2 regions of the Microbacterium sp. NRRL B-14842 genome follow, and region 2 is predicted to be linked to the other one. Evidence: riboswitches for the same ligand, from Rfam matches in the RefSeq annotation. Region 2 holds a riboswitch; the other holds the start of a gene.

Region 1 (7,150 bases), on a different contig from region 2:
TGTCGCCGGAAGGCCGCGGCGGCGGCCCGGGGGTCCTCTGCCGCGCACAGCGCCGAGACCACCGCGATCCCGGACGCGCCGGCCTCACGCAAGGCCGCCGCGTCCTCCAGGTCCACCCCACCGATCGCGACGCACGGCAGCGGACTGCGCGCGACGAATGCGGCGAAGCCGTCGATGCCGAGCGGCGCCGGATGGTCGGGCTTCGTGCGCGTGGGGCGGATGACGCCGACCCCGAGGTAGTCCACCGTGCCCGGCGGCAGGGGCGGCGACCTCGTCGAGGTGCGCGGAGGTGTTTCGCCGTGAGCCCGATCAACGCCTCCGGGCCGAGAAGCTTGCGCGCGCGGAGCACCGAGGCATCCGCCTGGCCGAGGTGCACCCCGTCCACCCTGGCACCGCGACGACGGGCCTCGACGGCCGCATCGAGGCGATCGTTCACGACGAGCAGCGCGCGACCGTCGATGGCCGCGGACAGGGCGAGGAGCTGCTCGACGGTCTCCTCGTCCGTCGCCTTCTTGTCGCGCAGCTGCACGATGCGGACACCGCCGGCCACCGCTTCGCGGACGGTCGCGACCACCCCGCGAGCGCCGCACAGCGACCGATCGGTGACGAGGTACAGGGACAGGTCGACGGTCATCGGGCCTCCTCCTCGACGCGGGCGCGGGCGCGGAGATCCGCCGGGGTCACGGCGGACAGGGCGTCGAGCAGTGCGACGGCGAAGCTGCCCGGTCCGCGGGAGATCTCCGCCGCCTGCTCGGCTGCGACCGTGTAGACGAGGGTCGCCGCGGCCACCGCCGTCAGCGCATCTGTCGCGGAGCCACGGGCCGCCCCGAGGAACGCCGCCATCACGGCGCCCAGGGCACACCCGCCGCCGGTCACCCGTGTGAGGAGCTCATGCCCGTTGGCGATGCGGATCACCCGCTCCCCGTCGGTGAGGAGGTCGACAGGGCCCGAGACGGCGACCACGGAACCGTACCGGTGGGCAAGGTCGTGGGCCGCCGCGGCAGCCGCCTCGGTCCCGTCCGTCGCGTCGACACCGCGGCCGCCACTGCTGTGTCCGGCCAGCGCGAGGATCTCCGACGCGTTGCCGCGGATGGCGGTGGGGCGCAGCGCGGCGAGCTCGTGCGCGAGCGCCGTCCGCACCGGGAGGGTGCCGATCGCAACGGGATCGAGTACCCACGGCGTGCCGGCGGCGAGCGCTCCCGCCACGGCCTCCCTGCTCGCCGCCCGCTGCTCCGGGGTCGGCGTCCCGAGGTTGATGAGAAGCCCCGAGGCGGCAGCGGCGAACGGCTCGGCCTCGCCGACGATGTCGACCATGGCCGGCGCCGCCCCGAGCGCCAGCAGCACGTTGGCGGTGAACCCCGTCACGACGGCGTTCGTGATGCAGTGCGTCAACGGCGGCGTGGCCCGGACCTCCTCCCGCAGCCTTCCCGCCGTGACGGCGAGGTCGAGGACGGATTGCGGACGCACAGGATCGCTCATCGGCGACATCCCTTCGCTAGTACGAACTAGATCAGGTTCGACGGGTGTGATCTCAGCCGCGGATGCGGCACCCCGTGTCACTGCCTCGCAGTCTAGCGAGCGAGGGCGTCGAGCAGCGCCCGCTCCTCCGTCCGCGTGAGTCCGGCGCGGCGCTCGCGGTCCACGCCCCGTTCGCGCTCGTCCGCTACGACATGCTCCACCGTCTCGTCGAGGGGGCGGAGCGGGCCCCCGCTGCGCCGGTACCGCGCATTCGAGCGGGTCATGAATCCGCGCATGTCGGGCGGCAGCCACAGCGGCAGCGAGCGCGGCCCCGCCCAGTACGCGACACCTTCGGCGACGAGGCGCTCCTCCGTGCCGACGACGACCGACCCGGCGTGCCCCGTGGCCGCGCGCACCGTCCGCAGCACGTCCTCGAGGTCGCGCACGTCGCCGATCGCGTTCACGGCACCGGTGACGGTGGCGGACACGACGAACGCGGCGACGTCCTCGACGTCGATGACCTGCGTCGTGCGCCCTTCGAGCGGTGGAAGCAGCACCGGCTCATCCAGGGCCCGGAGGAACGCCGCCGCCCAGTAGCCGAAGCGATCGCTCGGGTCGCCGTCGCCGACGATGAGGCCGGGCCGGACGAGGATGTGCGCGATCGCCGACGCCCGCCTGCACGGCATCCTCCGCCGCGACCTTCTGTCGCGCGTAGTCGTCGTCCTCACCGGCCTGCGCCGCCGGGTGCCGCGATGCCGACTCGTCGGTCCCGACCGTCTCGTCGTCGCGGTACACCGACATCGACGAGATGTACGTCCACCGAGCGGCACGGTCGCCGAGCGCACGGACCGCCCCGGAGACATGATCGGCGCGGGAGGAGACGTCGACGACGTGGTCCCAGTCCGTGCGCGACACGACGTCGTAGGCGGCCTCCTCATCGCGGTCCGCGAGAACGAGGGTCGCTCCCGGCGGCGCCGGGCGTCCGCCGCGGGCCAGGCAGGTCACGGTCGCCCCCGCCCCGAGCGCATGCGCGGCGATGCGCCCCGACAGCCATCCGGTTCCCCCGAGGATCAGAACATCCGTCATGTGCCCATGTCATCAGGATCGACGACTCGGGGGAAGGGCCTCCGCTCAGAGCGGAGCGGCAGGACAGGCCGTCACGCGAGTACAGGCGTCACGCGAGCGCAGCCCACCACGCGAGCACAGGCCATCACGCGAACACAGGCCACCGGCACTGCTGTCGCCTGATGCCGCGCGAGCGCCTGATCCCGCGCGGCCTCGGCGCCGTCGCGGAGGGCGGCCCCGAAGCGGTTAGGGGACGACGATGTCGTCGAGGCCGTCCAACACCGGGATGCTCCAGGACGGGTCCGGTCGCCAGTCGATCCACTCCCGATCGAACGGCCAGTCGCCGGCATGGAAAGACGCGATGGCCGCGACCGCGTGCCGCTCGATCTGCGCCGCCTGCGCGGCGGTCAGCCGCCCCTGGTCGACGGCGGCGACCAGCTCGTCCTCGTCCTTCATCGCCACGCGCCCGTCCTGTGCGATCTCGACGTCGAGGACGTGATCGGAGGTGTAGGTGGCACTGTCGGTGCGCAGGTGCGCGTTCTCGAGGTTGACGTACCAGCCGGCGAAGTCCCACGTCGTCCCGGTGGCCGCGCTCCAGAACAGCCAGACCGACCACGGCACTCCCGCGGGCGCGATGCGCAGGATGCCGTTGCCCCACCACTCCTCGACGATCCGGCGCCGGGGCTCCCGCCACCGCCGATCGAGCGGGACGGTCCGGATGCGCTCCCCGTCCCGCGTGCCCTGGCCTTCCTGCTGCGTCCCGGCGGCAAGCCACGCGACGAGACCGCGCTCATCGTCACGGACGACGCGCATGGGGGTGACGGTCGCTGCCTCCCCCGTGGTCCACCCCGGCTTGCGGTAGTGCCAGTCGAGCTGCGCACCCGGAGAGAGGAACGGCCCCTCCCCGAGCGATCGCGCTCCGGCGGGGACCGAGGGTGGCGTGGGCTGCAGGAGGAGGCTCGTCATCCGGCCACGCTATCGCGAGAGCGCACGGCTCCCCGGAAGGGGCCGTGCGCTCTCCCGGTCAGTCGCGGAGGGCGGCGCCGAAGCGCTCCGCGGCCACGGCAACTCCCGCCATCTTCGCTTCGGAGGCCTCCGCGGCGGTCAGCGTGCGGTCGTCGGCGCGGAAACGCAGGGCGAACGTCAGCGACTTCGATCCCTCGGGCACACCCTCGCCGCGGTAGTCGTCCACGAGCCGGACGGACTCCAGCAGGGCACCCGCGCCCTCCGCGAGAGCCGCGCGGACCTCGCCCGCCGGCACCTCGGCCGGGAGTGTGAGCGAGACGTCCTGCGTCGCGGCCGGGAACGTGGAGAGCGATGCCGCCACGATGCGTCCTCCGGCGAGCGTGAGCAGCCGGTCGAGGTCCAGCTCCAGCACGGTGGCGCGACCCGGCAGGTCAGCCTCCTCGGCGACGGCGGGATGCAGCTCGCCGACGTAGCCGACCTCCTCGCCGGCGGCGACGAGCGCACCGGTGCGTCCGGGGTGGAGCGCGGCGCGCTGCGTCTGCACGACGTCGATCTCGATGCCCGCCGCGGCCCCGATCACGCGGACCGCGTCGAGCGCCTCGACGAGCCCGGCGGCCTCGGCGGCACGACCCGGCTGGCGCGGCGACACGTTGCCGGTCAGCAGCACCGCGACGTGGCGCTCCTGCGGCGGGATGGAGGCGTCGAGCGCGGCGAGCACCTCATCCGACGGCCGGACGCCGAGCGGCGGGACCTCGGCGGTGCCGTACTCCACGCCCGGCTCCGGGACGAACACGGCGCCCGTCTCGAACAGCGCGAGGTCGGTGAGCCCGCGCGAGATGTTGCGGTGCGCGGTCTGCAGCAGACCGGGGATGAGCGAGCGCCGCAGGAACGGCACCTGCCCGTCGAGCGGGTTCGCGAGGCGGATGCTGGGCAGGTGCTCACCGGACGCGGAGCCGTGCAGATCGTTCTGCGCCTCGGTCGTGAACGGGAACGCCGGGGTCTCGACGAATCCTGCGGCGGCGAGAGCGTTCACCACGCGGCGACGCCCCTGCTGATGTGCCGTGAGACCGCGGCCGGACGGCGGCGTCGGCAGCACGGAGGGGATGCGGTCGAGCCCGTGGATGCGGGCGACCTCCTCGGCGAGTGTCCACTTGTCGGTGAGGTCGGGGCGCCAGGTCGGCGGGATGACCGTCCACCCGGAGTCACCCTGGGTCCCTGAGCCTTCGGCCTGGGTCCCTGAGCCTGTCGAAGGGCTGACCTCGGCCCCGATCGTCGTCAGCGCGCCGGTGATCTCGTCGTCGGTGTAGTCGACGCCGATCAGCCCCTGCACGAAGCCGCGCGGGAGCTCGATCTCGGCGACGAAGACCTCGGCGAAGAGCGCTCCGCCCTCCTCCGTGAGCGTGCCGCCGGCGAGCTCGACCATGAGGTCGGCTGCACGCCGGGCCGCGACGAAGGGGATCAGCGGGTCGACGCCGCGCTCGAAGCGCTTGGACGCCTCGCTCGGGAGCTTGTGCCGACGGGCCGTGCGGGCGATGGTCGTCGCGTCGAAGGTCGCCGCCTCGATGAGGACGTTCCGCGTGGTGTCGCTCATCTCGGTGGTGCCGCCGCCCATGACGCCGGCGAGGCCGATGGGACCGGAGTCGTCGGTGATGAGGAGGTCTTCGACGTGCAGCTTCCGCTCCACGCCGTCGAGCGTGGTCATCTTCTCCCCCGGCGTCGCGCGCCGGACGGTGATGCCGCCCGTGAGCTTGTCCAGGTCGTAGCCGTGCAGCGGCTGCCCGAGCTCGAGCATGACGTAGTTCGTGATGTCGATGAGCACACCCAGCGACCGCATGCCGGCGAGGCTGAGGCGCGCGATCATCCACGGCGGAGTCGGCCGCGACGGATCGACGTCGCGCACGACCCGGGTGACGAACTCGCTCGCGCCGACCTTGCCCCGCACCGGCGCCTGGTCGTCCACCACGGCGGTGTGTCCGGAGCCGGGCTGCAGCTCGGCGAAGTCACGCTCGGCCGGGTCGCGGAACGCCGCCCCCGTGGCGTGGGAGTACTCACGGGCGACACCGCGCACCGAGAACGCGTAGCCGCGGTCCGGCGTGACATTGATCTCCACCGCGACGTCGTCGAGGCCCAGCAGCGCGATCGCGTCCGTGCCCACGGGCGCATCGATGCCGAGGTCGCTCAGCACGACGATGCCGTTGTGCTCGTCGCCGAGCCCCAGCTCGCGCGCCGAGGCGATCATGCCGTCGGACACGTGGCCGTAGGTCTTGCGGGCGGCGATGGGGAACGGGCCGGGGAGGACAGCGCCGGGCAGGGTCACGACGACCTTGTCTCCGACGACGAAGTTGTGCGCGCCGCAGACGATCCCACGGACGCCGCCGTGCTCGGGGCCGACGTCCACCTGGCACCAGTTGATCGTCTTGCCGTTCGACTGGGGTTCCGGCTCGAGGGAGACGACCTGGCCGACCACCACGGGACCCGTGATGTCGAACCGGTGCACGTCCTCCTCTTCGAAGCCGACGGTCACCAGTGCCGCGAGGACGTCCTCGGGCGTGGCATCCGCTGCCAGATCGACGTACTCACGCAGCCACGAAAGCGGGACGCGCATCACACCACCATCCCGAACTGCTCGCTGAAACGGACATCACCCTCGGCCATGTCGCGCATGTCCTGCACATCGCTGCGGAACATCAGGCCCCGCTCGATGCCCATGCCGAACGCGAAGCCGCTGTACACCTCCGGGTCGATCCCGGCCGCGCGCAGCACGTTCGGGTTGACCATGCCGCAGCCGCCCCACTCGATCCAGCGCGCGCCACCCTTGAAGGTCGGGTGCCACAGGTCGAGCTCGGCGGAGGGCTCGGTGAAGGGGAAGTAGTTCGTGCGGAAGCGGGTCTTGGCCTCCGGGCCGAAGAGCTGCTTCGCGAAGTGGTCGAGCGTGCCCTTGAGGTGCGCCATCGTGATGCCCTTGTCGACGACCAGGCCCTCGAACTGCGTGAAGACCGGGAGGTGCGTGGCGTCGAACTCGTCGGTGCGGTACACGCGGCCCGGGCACAGCACGTAGATGGGGACCTCGCGGTCGAGCATGGATCGCACCTGCACGGGGCTCGTGTGCGTACGCATGACGAGGTGGCGCGACGTCGGGTCGACGTAGAAGGTGTCCTGCTCCTGGCGGGCGGGGTGATCGACGTCGAAGTTCAGGGCGTCGAAGTTGAACCACTCGTGCTCGAGCTCCGGCCCCTCCGCGATCTCCCACCCCATGCCGACGAAGATGTCCTCGACGTGGTCCTGCAGGAGGGCCAGCGGGTGGCGGGCGCCCACGCGCGTCCGCGACGGGACGGCGGTGATGTCGACGCGCTCGGCCTCCAGACGCGCGGCGACCTCGGCGGCGGCCAGCTCGGCCTCCTTCGCCGCGAGCGCCTGGTTCACACGACCGCGGCCCTGACCGACGAGCTTGCCGAACGCGGCCTTGTTCTCGGGGGCGACCTGGCGCATCGAGGCGTTCAGGACCGCGAGCGGCGATCCCTCCGCGACGTGCGCCGCACGGGCGGCTTTCAGCGCGGCGGTGTCGGCGGCCGCCTCGATCGCCGCGAGGGCGTCGGCGACAGCGGCTTCGACCGCTTCGGGTGTGATTTCCGGAGACTCTGACACGGGAGTCGAGTCTACC
Region 2 (7,150 bases):
CACATCACGACGTCGGCGTCCTCGCCCGCGACCACGTCGACGCGCTCACCCCAGGCGGTGACCACGCGCCCGACCACCGTGCCCGCCGGGACGGCCGGGCCCTGGGCCTGCAACGCCGCCTCCGTCTGGGCGAACAGCGCACGGGTGAGGGCGAGACGCGCCTCGTCGTCCTCCTGGTTCAGCGCCGCGGCGTAGAGCCGGACCGTCGAGTCGCCGACGGCGACGTCCTTGGCGGTCAGCAGATTCCACCCGACGAGGGTGCCCGTCTTGATGCCGACGACACCCGGATCGGCGAGCATCCCGTTCGTGTTCTCGACCTTGCCTGCCCCGGGCAGGTCGACAGACCGGGTTCCCACGATCTCGGCGAACACCGGGTTGCGCATGGCCATCTCGCCCAGGGCCACGAGGGCCTCGGGGGTGGCGACGTTGCGTTCATCGAATCCCGACGGCGTCACCACCGTGATGCCGGAGAGCCCGCGTTCGCCGAGCCAGACCTCGGCCGCGGCCGCGAACTCCCCGTCGGACCCCCAGATCTCCGACGCCAGCCGGTCGATGTAGTTGTTGGCCGAGCCGAGCAGGGTGCCCTGGAGAAGCTGGTACTCGGTCAGCACTCCACCCACGGGGACATCGAGTGCGGACTGATTGGCGATCCGGTAGTCCCAGTAGCGGATGCTGTCGGCGTACGAGAAGGCGAACTCCGGACCCTGCTCCCCGGGGGCCAGCGGCAGACGATCCAGCACCATGAGGCTGCTGACGACCTTCGTGATGCTCGCGATGCTCACCGGAGCGGTGGTGGACGCCGCGGTCGTCATCCCGGCGATCCCGACAGCGCCGTCGCCGACCGCGGGCCAGGCGAGCGCGGCGGTGGGGGCGGCGACCGGGGTGAACTCGACGGCCTGGACGGTCGGGGCGACCTCGTGCAGCGGCCAGAGCAGCGTGGTGCCGGCGTAGGAGGCGACGAGGCCGACGAGCACACCGAGCGGGACGAGCAGTCCGGGGCCGGCGATCGCGGGTCGCAGTTTCGCGTCGCGCAGCAATCCCGTCTCGTCCTCCGTGCCGGCCGAGGCGTCGAACTCGGGCGTCGACGACTCCGCGGCGACGAGCGACGGGTCCACCCAGGTCAGCGCGGTCGCCGGAGCCGACGCATCGGCCCACGACACCGCTTCCGTGACCGGAGGGTCGAGCGCGGGCTCGGCGGACACGGGTGCGGAGTCTTCGGGCCGCGCGTCGACGTCGACGCCGCCGGACGCCTCTTCAGGGGGATCGGAAGCGGTCACTCGCTTACGGTACCGAATACCGCCCGGAATCCGCCGTGCGCGGCTCGGGACGCGCGGGCGGAACGGGGTAGGATCGACAGCACAACCACGGGAGTCCGGCGAGCCGGGCTGAGAGGGAGCGAATCGCGCTTCGACCGTCGAACCTGATCTGGGTCATGCCAGCGCAGGGAGGAGTTCACATGAGTACGTCCACGTCCGCATCCGCGTCTGCGAAGAGCACGGCCGTTCCGGCGCGCGGCTATCTGCGCTGGCGCGTCGTCGACATCGTCGTCGCCAGCGTCCTCGGCGTCGCCGCCGGTCTGATCTTCCTGGCCTGGAACGTCGGATACCTGGGGCCGAAGGCCCTGCTCGAGCCGTTGCTTCCCGGCCTCCAAGGGCTCCTCGACGGCCCGTGGCTCTTCGCGGGCGTGCTCGGCGGGCTCATCATCCGCAAGGCGGGCGCCGCGATCTACGTCGAGCTGCTGGCCGCCGTCGTCTCGGCGCTCATCGGCAACCAGTGGGGCGGCTTCCTCACGCTCGAGGCAGGCCTCGTGCAGGGACTCGGTGCCGAGCTGATCTTCCTGCTGTTCTTCTACCGCCGCTGGTCGCTGCCCGTCGCGATCCTCGCCGGTGCCGGCGCTGCGCTCGCGGGCGGCATCAACAACCTCGTCCTCTGGTACGCCGGCTCCGGTCCCGCCTTCACCGCGATCTATCTCGTGAGCACCGTGATCTCCGGGGCGGTCATCGCCGGTGCGCTGTCCTGGGTGCTCGCGCGCGGCATCGCGGCGACGGGGGCTCTCGACCGTTTCGGCTCCGGGCGCGAGGCGCGCGTGCGCGTCTGATGTCGTCCGAGCAGGTCGCTCCCGCCGGCGTCGAGGCCCGGGGGTGGGGGTGGCGACACGCGAGTCGCCTCGCCTGGGCGCTGCGCGATGTCTCGTTCCGCGTCGAGCCCGGCGAGCGGGTTCTCGTGCTCGGGGCCTCTGGCGCGGGCAAATCCACACTGCTGCACGGCCTCGCCGGTGTGCTCGGCGGCGAGGAGGAGGGGGAGAGCGAGGGGGAGCTGCTCATCGACGGCGGCCCCGCCGTGGCCACCCGCGGTCGGGCCGGGCTCGTCCTCCAGGATCCCGACTCGCAGGTGATCCTCGCCCGCGCCGGCGACGATGTGGCCTTCGGCTGTGAGAACCTCGGGGTGCCGCGGGCGGAGATCTGGCCTCGTGTCGAGGCGGCCATGGCGGCCGTCGGCCTCGACGTGCCGCTCGACCATCCGACCGCGGCGCTCTCGGGCGGCCAGAAGCAGCGCCTCGCCCTGGCCGGCATGCTCGCGATGCGCCCCGGACTCGTGCTGCTGGACGAGCCGACGGCGAATCTCGATCCCGAGGGCGTGCGCGAGGTGAGGGATGCGGTGGAGCGGATGCTCGCCGCGCGTCCCGCCACCCTCGTGGTCGTGGAGCATCGCCTCGAGGTGTGGCTGCCCCTCCTCACGCGGGTCATCGTGCTCGGCGCCGGCGGGGTCGTCGCGGACGGCACTCCCGCGGAGGTGCTCGGCACGGAGGGGGAGCGCCTGGCGGCGGACGGCGTGTGGGTACCCGGCCGCCCGCCGGCCGAGCCCCCCGCACCACGCGCGGCGCCCGGGGACGTGCTGCTCTCGGCGCACGGGCTGGCTGTCGCACGGGTGAAGGGGCGTCCGGTGGCGCACGACATCGACCTGGACGTGCGTGCCGGCGAGGCCCTCGCGATCACCGGGCCGAACGGCGCGGGCAAGTCCACGCTGGCCCTGACCCTCGCGGGGCTCCTCCCTCCCGCAGGGGGAGCCGTGATCGCGGCGCCGTCACTCGCGCAGGGGGCCAATCCGTCTCCGATCCGGTGGGCGTCTCGCGAGCTCCTCACACGGATCGGGATGGTGTTCCAGGAACCGGAGCACCAGCTCCTCGCCCAGACCGTGCGCGACGAGCTCGCGGTCGGTCCCCGCGCCCTGGGCGTCCCCGATGACGAGGTGTCTGCCCGCGTCGACGAGCTGCTCACCCGCCTGCGGCTCGCGCACCTGGGTGCGGCGAATCCGTACACGCTCTCGGGCGGGGAGAAGCGCCGCCTGACGGTCGCGGCCGCGATCGCCACGAGACCCCGGGTGCTGATCCTCGACGAGCCGACCTTCGGCCAGGACGCCCGGACCTGGGCCGAGCTCGTGGCGATGCTCGCCACCCTCCGGGACGAGGGATCGGCGATCGTCACCATCACCCACGATCTCGATGTGGCGCGCGCTCTGCACGCCACCCGGTTCGTCCTGGGGGCACCGGCATGACGGCGCTCGCCCCCGCCCCCACCCGCACCGGCGTCGTCGCCCGCATCAATCCGGTCGCCAAGCTGGGCGTGAGCGCGCTCATCGCCGTGCCTCTGGTCCTCACGCTCGACCCGGTGTCGGCGGCCGTCGCCCTGGCACTCGAAGCGGTGCTGTTCCTCTTCGCGGGCATCGGCTGGCGGGAGTTCTGGGTGCGCACGTGGCCGGTCTGGCTCGCGGCGCCGCTGACCGGTCTCACCATCGCCCTCTACGGCGAGACGAGCGGCACCGTCTACGTCGACTGGTTCGTGCTGCGCATCAGCGAGGGGTCGCTCGCGCTCGCCGTCGCCACGATGCTGCGCGTGCTCGCGATCGCCCTGCCCTCCGTGGTCCTGTTCATCACGGTCGATCCCACGGATCTCGCCGACGGCCTCGGGCAGATCCTGCGGCTTCCGGCCCGATTCGTCCTCGGCGCGCTCGCCGGCCTGCGCATGGTGGGACTGTTCCTCGACGACTGGCGTGCTCTCGAACTCGCCCGTCGCGCGCGCGGCGTGGCCGACCGCGGGCGCATCCGGCGCTTCCTCGGCATGGCCTTCGCCCTGCTCGTGCTGTCGATCCGCCGGGGCGCGAAGCTCGCGACAGCGATGGAGGCGCGGGGCTTCGGCGCCCCCGGCCGTCGCACCTGGGCGCGGGAGTCGCGCTTCGGCGCGCCCGAGTGGATCCTGCTCGCCGTCGGGGCGGCGATCTCCGCGACGGCGATCGCCGCCGCGGTCGCGACCGGAGCCTGGAACTTCATCCTCGGGCCGTCCTGACCCTCACCCCTTTCGGACGAGGGTCCCTGGAGGTCGGTCAGAGGCGGGGCTGGCGTCCGCAGGAGACAGTGCCATCGACACCGACCGAAAGGGACGTCCCATGAGCATCTCCTCCGCCGACGACCAGCCGCTCTTCACGCGGCCGGGCGAGGCCACCGTCGCACCACGACACGTCATCCCCGACACCGAGTCGCTCCCCGCGACGGCGAAGCAGATCGTCGAAGACGAGACGATCCTCGACGGCAACGCACGCCTCAACCTCGCGACCTTCGTCAGCACCTGGATGGACGACGAGGCGAAGCAGGTCTACATGGCCTCCTTCGACAAGAACATGATCGACAAGGACGAGTATCCGCAGACCGCCGCCATCGAGGACAACTGCTGGCACATGCTCGCGAACCTGTGGAAGGCCCCGGATGCGGCGCGCAGCATCGGCACGTCGACGATCGGCTCCTCCGAGGCGTGCATGCTCGGCGGTCTCGCGTTCAAGCGTCGCTGGCAGCAGGCCCGCCGTGCCGCCGGCAAGGACGCCTCCACGCCGAACCTCGTGATGTCGAGCGCGGTGCAGGTGTGCTGGGAGAAGTTCTGCAACTACTTCGACGTCGAGCCGCGCTACGTGCCCATCAGCGAGGAGCACAAGACGCTCGACGGCCACGATCTCGAGAAGTACGTGGACGAGAACACCATCGGGGTCGTCGCCATCATGGGCGTCACCTACACCGGCATGTACGAGCCGGTGGCGGAGATCGCCGCGGCGCTCGACGCGATCCAGGAGAAGACCGGCCTCGACATCCCGATCCACGTGGACGGCGCCTCCGGTGCCATGATCGCTCCGTTCCTCCAGCCGGACCTCGTGTGGGACTTCCGGCTGGAGCGTGTGCACTCGATCAGCACCTCGGGACACAAGTACGGTCTCGTCTACCCCGGCCTCGGCTGGGTGGTCTGGCGCGACGCGCAGTGGCTGCCGGAGGATCTCATCTTCCAGGTGAGCTACCTCGGCGGGGAGATGCCTACCTTCGCCCTGAACTTTTCCCGCCCCGGTGCTCAGGTGCTGCTGCAGTACTACCTGTTCCTCCGCCTCGGGTTCGAGGGCTACCGCGCGGTGCAGCAGGCCTCGCAGGACGTGGCGAAGTTCCTCTCCGCGGGCATCGCGAAGCTCGACGCGTTCGAGTTGTGGAACGACGGCAGCGACATCCCGGTGTTCGCCTGGCGCCTGAAGGACGGGCACACCGACAAGTGGACGCTCTACCACCTGCAGGATCGGCTCCGGATGCGCGGCTGGCTCGTCCCCGCGTACCCGATGCCCGCCGATCTGGAGGACCTCACAGTGCAGCGCATCGTCGTGCGCAACGGGCTCAGCATGGACCTGGCCGCCGAACTGCTCGACGCCATCACCGCCGAGGTGGCCCACCTCGACGCGCTCACGGCCCCCATGCCGTCCGACCACCCCGACTCGGCGTTCCACCACTAGGGGGCCGAGATGTCTGCTCCGCAGTCCGGTCCGACCGGCGCCGCGCCCGCGCCGCGCGTCTCCCGTCCCGCCGTCGCCGTCCTCGGCATCGGCCAGCTCGCCCTGCTCACCCTCGTCGTCGTGGCGAGCCTGCGGTCGCTGCCCGCGATGGCGATCTACGGCCTCGGCAGCATCACGCTGTACCTCATCCCCGCGGTGCTGTTCCTCGTCCCCACCGCCCTCGTCGCCGCGGAGCTGGCGACGGGGTGGAAGGGCGGGGTGTACGTCTGGGTGCGGGAGGCCCTCGGCAACCGCTGGGGATTCACCGCGGTGTGGCTGCAGTGGATCCAGAACGTCGTCTGGTTCCCCACGCAGCTCGCGTTCGTGGCCGGCGCCCTCGCCTTCGTCTTCCTCGACCCCTCGCTGTCCAGCTCCGGCTTCTTCACGGCCGTCATCATCATCGTCTGCTACTGGGGCGCCACGCTCGTCACGCTCCGCGGCGGCGACCTCTTCGCCAAGCTGGGCTCGTGGGGCGGCATCATCGGCACGCTGTTCCCGGCGGTGCTGCTCATCGTGTTCGGGGCGGTGTGGGTCTTCAGCGGGGAGAAGAGCCAGGTGCCGCTCGAGGCCTCGGCGGTGATCCCGCCGTTCACGGGTCTCGCGTCCATCGTGCTGATCGTCTCGAACGTGCTGGCCTACGCCGGCATGGAGGTGAACGCGGTCCACGTGAATCAGATGAAGGATCCCGGCAAGGGCTACCCGCGCTCGGTGTTCCTCGCCGCCGGCCTCATCCTGCTCGTCTTCATCCTGCCCACCATCGCGATCGCGGTCGCGGTGCCGAAGAAGGAGCTCGGGCTGACGAACGGCATCATGCTCGCGTTCGGGGAGTACTTCGACCACTGGGACATGGGATGGGCGACGGCCGTCGTGTCCGCGCTCATCGCCGCCGGTGCTCTCGCCTCGGTCGTGACCTGGGTCGCCGGTCCCTCCAAGGGCGTGCTGGCGGCCGCGGAGACGGGACTGCTCCCGCCGCTGCTGCAGAAGCGGAACAAGGCCGGTGTGCAGTCCGGCATCCTGATGCTCCAGGGAACCATCGTCACGATCCTCGCGGCGATCTTCATCATCGTGCCCAACGTCAGCGCCGCCTTCGTGGCGCTCATCGACATGGCCGCCGCGCTGTACCTCATCATGTACATGCTCATGTTCGCCTCGGCGATGGTGCTGCGGCGGAAGGCGCCGGACGTCCCCCGTGCCTACCGGGTGAAGGCTCTCCCGTTCGTCGCCGGCGTCGGGTTCTTCGCCTGCCTCGCGGCGTTCCTGCTCGCCTTCATCCCGCCCGACGGCTTCACCGCGTTCC

The links. A riboswitch is a leader RNA that binds a small molecule or an ion and turns the genes downstream of it on or off. The one in region 2 is predicted to bind thiamine pyrophosphate.
Region 1: linked by a shared signal. The riboswitch ahead of thiM (hydroxyethylthiazole kinase) and the one ahead of AB1285_RS00385 (ECF transporter S component) in region 2 are both predicted to bind thiamine pyrophosphate.

What each region holds. Positions count from the first base shown of each region.
Region 1 is NZ_JBFLUM010000073.1:4,598-11,747, reverse strand. It holds gene AB1285_RS24950 (bifunctional hydroxymethylpyrimidine kinase/phosphomethylpyrimidine kinase) at 1-245, opposite strand, end outside; partial or broken gene AB1285_RS24945 (thiamine phosphate synthase) at 344-634, opposite strand; gene thiM (hydroxyethylthiazole kinase) at 631-1,479, opposite strand; TPP riboswitch at 1,471-1,564, opposite strand; gene AB1285_RS24935 (hypothetical protein) at 1,572-2,015, opposite strand; gene AB1285_RS24930 (hypothetical protein) at 2,020-2,544, opposite strand; gene AB1285_RS24925 (DUF402 domain-containing protein) at 2,770-3,489, opposite strand; gene pheT (phenylalanine--tRNA ligase subunit beta) at 3,548-6,094, opposite strand; gene pheS (phenylalanine--tRNA ligase subunit alpha) at 6,094-7,134, opposite strand.
Region 2 is NZ_JBFLUM010000001.1:78,761-85,910, forward strand. It holds gene AB1285_RS00380 (D-alanyl-D-alanine carboxypeptidase family protein) at 1-1,277, opposite strand, end outside; TPP riboswitch at 1,355-1,466, shown strand; gene AB1285_RS00385 (ECF transporter S component) at 1,457-2,098, shown strand; gene AB1285_RS00390 (ABC transporter ATP-binding protein) at 2,098-3,555, shown strand; gene AB1285_RS00395 (energy-coupling factor transporter transmembrane component T family protein) at 3,552-4,343, shown strand; gene AB1285_RS00400 (glutamate decarboxylase) at 4,444-5,814, shown strand; gene AB1285_RS00405 (amino acid permease) at 5,824-7,150, shown strand, end outside.